DNA from 2 places in the Vibrio tritonius genome. Region 2 is predicted to be linked to the other one. Evidence: riboswitches for the same ligand, from Rfam matches in the RefSeq annotation. Region 2 holds a riboswitch; the other holds the start of a gene.
The links. A riboswitch is a leader RNA that binds a small molecule or an ion and turns the genes downstream of it on or off. The one in region 2 is predicted to bind thiamine pyrophosphate.
Positions count from the first base shown of each region.

Region 1: it holds a riboswitch for thiamine pyrophosphate, as region 2 does, so the genes downstream of both, thiD (bifunctional hydroxymethylpyrimidine kinase/phosphomethylpyrimidine kinase) here and thiC (phosphomethylpyrimidine synthase ThiC) in region 2, are expected to answer to the same signal.

Region 1 is NZ_AP014635.1:1,250,509-1,253,637, forward strand. Features, by position in the region: gene JCM16456_RS05680 (hydroxyethylthiazole kinase) at 1-720, opposite strand, end outside; gene thiD (bifunctional hydroxymethylpyrimidine kinase/phosphomethylpyrimidine kinase) at 726-1,598, opposite strand; TPP riboswitch at 1,690-1,787, opposite strand; gene JCM16456_RS05690 (TetR/AcrR family transcriptional regulator) at 1,902-2,501, opposite strand; gene JCM16456_RS05695 (AdeC/AdeK/OprM family multidrug efflux complex outer membrane factor) at 2,607-3,129, shown strand, end outside.
Region 2 is NZ_AP014635.1:3,397,968-3,401,096, forward strand. Features, by position in the region: gene thiC (phosphomethylpyrimidine synthase ThiC) at 1-1,343, opposite strand, end outside; TPP riboswitch at 1,495-1,593, opposite strand; gene crcB (fluoride efflux transporter CrcB) at 1,694-2,077, opposite strand; one part of gene JCM16456_RS15165 (IS3 family transposase) at 2,931-3,129, opposite strand, start outside.

The DNA.
Region 1 (3,129 bases), 1.3 Mb from region 2:
AGTAAGTGAACTTAATGCGCAGCCTAAGCCAGTAACGTAAGGCATGATTGGCGAACCATTAGCTAAATAATAGTCGTGATTTTGGGTGACGATAATATCCGTTGCTCCAGAAATAGATACATCCGTCTGATATTGCTCACGAATGTGATGAGCTGCGCTAAGGGCACTCAGCGTTGAATCCTGGCTGTCCACCCCTTTATTACCGCGGGGTAACTCATCAATAGAAGGTGTGTGTCCCGCTAAGGGATTTACTTCTGTTGTGTTATCCAAAGGTGTGTGTCCTGCTAAGGGATTTACTTCTGTGGTGTTATCTAAAGGTGTGTGTCCCGCTAACGCAATCACTTCTGATGCGTTGGCTCGAAGTGTGAGGTGGCGGGCGAGTGAGGCGAAGTGGCGGCTTACTTTGGTGCGATAAGTGCTGGCGCCACAGCCTACTGGGTCGAGTACGATGGGGATGTGGTGTTGGTTAGCACATTCAATGGCGTATTCCATCTGCGCGACGCGTTTCTCATCGAGTGTGCCAATATTGACCACTAGCGCTCCAGCCAATGGTATTAGTTCGGCCATCTCTTGACGGGAGTGGGCCATGATCGGTGATGCGCCTAATGCCAAGAGGCTATTGGCACAAAGGTTCATTACGACATCGTTGGTCATGTTGATGACCAACGGACGTTCGCGGCGCACGGTTTCAAGAAAATTAGCGATCTGTTTGATGTTCATCGCGTTCATCGTGCCTCCGCATTATTGGTACTGGCCATTTGCGCGCTGTCTAGCGCATAAAAGTGATGAACTGGCCCATGACCTTGACCCACTTGGAGTCGATGGCTTTGGCGTAGTGCTTGGGTGAGATAAACCTTCGCTGTTGCGATCGCTTCTTCGAGCGTGCTACCCAGTGCTAACTGCGTTGCAATTGCAGACGAAAGCGTACACCCCGTGCCGTGAGTATTGTGGGTTGCGATACGTGGGCCGTTAAACGTGGTGATTCTGTTACGCTTAATCAGATAATCCTCAGCTTGATGAGGATCGTCGCTGTGGCCGCCTTTGAGCAAAACAGGATAATCAAAGCGCGCCAGTGCCGAGCGAAGGCGAGCGACGTTGGTGTAATGGAATGGTTGGTTGACCATGATTGCCGCTTCGTAAAAATTAGGGGTTACCAACGAGGCGAAAGGAAACAGAGTTTGACACAAGGTATCAATGGCATCAGGGGAGACTAAACGGTCACCACTGGTCGCGACCATCACTGGGTCAATCACCACATGTTGGATAGCATATTGGTTTAGTTTCGCCGCAACGGCTTCGATAATGGCGACATTGGGCAGCATGCCGATTTTAATCGCATCGATATGAATATCGGAAAGTACCGCATCAAGCTGAGCCGCCACATTCGCTGGTGGGATGGGGTGAATATCCATGACGCCGCAACTGTTTTGTGCTGTTACTGCAGTAATCACGCTACAAGCAAACCCACCATTTGCGCTAATGGCTTTGATATCGGCTTGAATCCCCGCGCCACCACCACTATCAGAACCTGCGATGGTTAGAATATTAGGTAGGGGAGATGAGGTAGATAAGGAAGAAATGTCTGTTTTAGAGTTCATGGTTGTGCTCCTCAACATGACATGAGGAACCAACCTAAGGCACAAACACCTTAGTGATTGTCGTTGGTAAATGATCGGTAAATGGATCGCGCCGCAGACACTCATAGTTCCCTACGTCAGTGTTAACTGAATCAGGTTCAACGGGTCTCGCAAAGCGATCTCAGCCAAATGGCACCCCGACTATCGGCTTTTATCCTAACAACTTAGATTAAATTAGCAATCAATTAATCACTCTAAGAGGTGAGTGTTACTCTTAAAGTCTCTACTGAGTTAGCGAATTAGTTCGCGAAGTAACGCTTGCTTCTATTTTTTGTAGAGACACAAAAATGCTTCGACTGCTTTATCAACCGTTTCGCGTATCTGTTTATCTGTTGGCATTTCAATCGCACGCAGCGCATAAGGTTCAAAGTGTTCTGCGGTTAATAATCCTTTCAGTTGCATGGCTGCATACCAAGGATCTGCGTGGCGCAAAGTGCCACGTTCCATTTGATGCTGCAAATAACCACTCAAATGAACCCAGCCTTTTTTGGGGCCATTTTCATAAAAATGTCGACCGATTGATGAGCGTTCTGCTTCATTAACCGCCATGCGATAAATAGCCATGATATCTGGCTTTAAAACGGATTGAAGAAAGTTATACCCAAATTCAGGCAAAGCAACATGCATGTCGTCTTGATGATCCAAAGAGACAAAAGCGTTCTCAATTTGTTCGGTCGCAGAAGATTCCATCACCGCAGCGAAGATCTCTTCTTTCGAATTGAAATAATTGTAGAGCGTTGCCTTTGAGCCACCAAGCTGTTTGGCAATGTACGACATGGAGGTTTGCTCAAATCCTTGCTGGGTAAAAGAATCCTTCGCTATATCCAAAATAGCTTGCCTTTTTTCTTCGCTTTTTACTCGCATCGGCTACTCGTGTCCTATCAAAAATTGTGAATAAGTTTCGCTTGACGAACGATCAAAGTCAAGAGTATAACTGTACGGTACGGTTTAGTTATAAGGTAAATTAGCGTGAAAAGCAATGCGTTATGTACTCGATGGCGAGCCATCCGTCCCCGCCACTTGGCCTTAACATTGGTCAGTGTGGCGGTTCTAAACGGATGTGTGGCGCCGGATGATCAAGCCACTCCACAATTGACAGAGATGAGTGAGCTTCATTTCCAACAAAGTTTTGCCAACAGCCAATTGGTCGATTGGCCAACAATGGAATGGTGGACTCGATACCAAGATCCACAACTCAACACCTTGATGCAAGAGGCATTTGCCACATCGCCTGATCTCAAAATTGCGCAGGCGCGGTTGCGAGATGCACGCGGTATCGCCGAACAAATTGGCGCAATCAAGCGTCCATCTGTGGGGTTAAATGCCAGCGCCTCTGAAAGCAAGGTAAGTTACAAGTATCAAGCATACAGTCCACCTTACGATTGGAACGACTATGGTTCTGTTACCCTCAACTTCCAGTATGACTTTGACTTTTGGGGTAAAAACAAGGCTGCAGTGGTGGCTGCCACAAGTGAATTGGCCGCAACGCAAG
Region 2 (3,129 bases):
TCGAGTTGTTCTTCCATATTCTTCTTGATCATGTGCATTGGCACATGTCCCGGGCCTTCTATCATGACCTGAACATCATGTTCCCAGGCTATTTTGGTAAGTTCTCCCAATGTATGAAGCTCAGCAAACTGCGCCTCATCATTGGCATCAGCAATACATCCTGGTCGTAATCCATCTCCCAAAGATAGTGCAACATCATATTGAGCACATATCTCGCAAATATCCTTGAAATGGGTATACAAGAAGTTCTCTTGGTGATGAGCAAGACACCATTTAGCGATTATAGAACCTCCCCGAGAAACAATACCGGTGATACGTTTTGCCGTCATAGGGACATAGCGAAGCAACAAACCACAATGGATAGTGAAGTAATCAACCCCCTGCTCCGCTTGTTCAATCAAAGTATCGCGCATTACATCCCACGATAGGTTTTCAGCAACCCCATTTACCTTTTCTAACGCTTGATACATTGGTACCGTACCAATGGGAACTGGGCTATTACGTAAAATCCATTCTCGAGTCTCATGAATATTGCGACCAGTAGACAGATCCATGACCGTGTCCGCCCCCCATCTCGTCGCCCAAACTAACTTCTCAACCTCTTCTTCAATCGATGAAGAAACCGAAGAATTACCAATATTGGCATTCACCTTCACAAGGAAATTTCGACCAATAATCATTGGTTCCGATTCAGGGTGGTTAATATTAGATGGAATGATGGCACGTCCTTTCGCAACTTCACTACGAACAAATTCCCCAGAGATCAACTCTGGAATTTGAGCACCAAAACGTTCTCCAGAATGCTGCCTTTCTAATTCTTGATTGGATACCTCTAAGCGATGCTGGTTTTCTCGAATAGCAATGAATTCCATTTCTGGGGTAACTATCCCCTGACGAGCGTAGTGTAGTTGTGTAACTATCTTGCCTTGCTTGGCTTTGCGGATTTTTGGTAAGTGAGGGAATCGAATATCCTCTAGAGTATTATCTTTTAGTCTTCCTGCGGTATAAGACGAAGCTGTTGTTGCTAATTCGACGGTATCTTGCCGTTCATTAATCCACTTGGCACGTATCGTTGCCAAACCAGCAAAAATATCGATGTGAGCATTAATGTCGGTATATGGACCAGAGGTATCGTAAACATACAGTGGTTCATTAGCACTAAACTTGGGGTTTTCTTTAGTACCGCCGACAAGAGAATCTGAAAGAACGATTTTACGAAATGGAACCTGCACATCCGAGCGAGAACCAGAAATGTAGGCTTTAGATGAGTTGGGCAATGGGGATGTTGTTAAGGATTCAATAAACGACTTGGCGCTTAATCTAGCGTTTTTTCTATTCGACATAGCATTTTCCTTGGATAGTAATTTAGGGATAAATGCTTGGCGGGTGTGTACAACAAGAGTGATTAACGGATGCTAATCGAGAGATAGGACAAAGCAATAAAACTCATGATATGCCCAGAATAGGGGTATACCAATGGTAAAATAGCTTTGAGAAATGTCTTCTCTTGTTCCCTTCGCAGGTTCTAACCTGATCAGGTTCAACGGATCCCGAATAAACGGTCTCAGCCTTATGGCACTCCGACAAGTGAAAGAGATTATAAGTAACACTTAAAAATTAACAAACATCTTTAAGTAATTAACATAAAAAATGAGAGAGAGCTTTCAGTTTGACACTTAGCGCTCAGCTTCTATTAAGAGCGTAGTAACCACTGATATCCAACGTAAGCAGCCGATATACTAAACAATACGTTCAATACAACATTGAAGCCCATCTTAACGAATGCCCCCTGCTCCATCATTAAAACGTTATCCATTGAGAACGTAGAGAAAGTAGTCAGCGCTCCCAAAAAACCTAACCCTATAATTTGGCGCCATGGGTATGGAGCAAGCCACTCGTTTTGAAAACAAGCCATCAACACACCCATGATAAAAGAACCAATAATATTGACGGACAACGTTCCATAGGGAAATGCGCGACCAAAGAGCGTAACAGTCCACTCAGAAACCAAATAGCGGGAGCAAGCACCAAATGCCCCACCGATAGCGATAAACAGTAAAGTAGATAATTGACTCATGATAAAACCTCGAAACATTTGCTTACCATTGTAAGCAAAAAACGATCAACTCTAAGCAATTTTTTATAGATTTACCCTTTTTATTTCAGGGATAAGCACAACAAACATAAGCATAAATAAAAAGTTACAGGAGTCACTTAAACTGTTAAAAATCAAAATTTGATGAGTTTAATGCCTCGAAAATCTGAGGAGCAAGTTTGTAAAGAATACCACGATGCATGATATTGAGTTGGAAAGCATAACTAAGTGGGGCTGTTAATCTTTAAATAGGGCTATAGATAGGAAATACGAGAAAGACCATCAAAAAACAAACCTATTTCATAAACGCACCGAATACAGACTGTAGTGACATTATCAACTCTCTACCCTCAAGAAAGATCTGGTAATGGCAGGAGTAGCCATAGCCACAAGTATCATAGATGCCACCAAAAACGTGAAATACAAAAGATGAACTATGAGGCAAAGGAAAGTTAAAATGCGGTATAGAGCGACTCTAGTGGGTATTTTCAATACTATTAAGGATTCGAGGTAAGAATCAATACCTAATCGCGCTAGAAAACACAAAATCCCAAGCTGTGAACATTCCATAAAAAAAACATAGTAGAGTTTGACTTCACCGGCACTCCGGAGATTCGACAGGACTGGCACTACAGCATCCAACGCTAATTCTTCTAACCGAAAAATAAAAAGCCTTAGTATTTCTGCTAAGGCTTTAAATTATGGCAGGAGTGGACTGGGCCGGCACTCCGGAGATTCGACCGGACTGGCAATCCAGCACCTGACGCGGATTCTTCTAAACAAAAAATAAAAAGCCCGGTGTTTTTCAAGATAGTTGTCATCATTTGCTTATTTATTAAGCTGCTTCTTTTTCTGGATTTAAGTAAACCTCTCCAACGGGTTTACAGTTCCTAATATCTCGCGACCAACGCTCTGGATGCCGCTGTTTTGCAGCAAGTAACACTTCAGCCCTGTGCGCTAAGATAGCTTTATCCTTCCCATTGTGTCGCTGCGAAGGTGTCACGTAATTTAATTGACTGTGTTTGTGCTCGGTG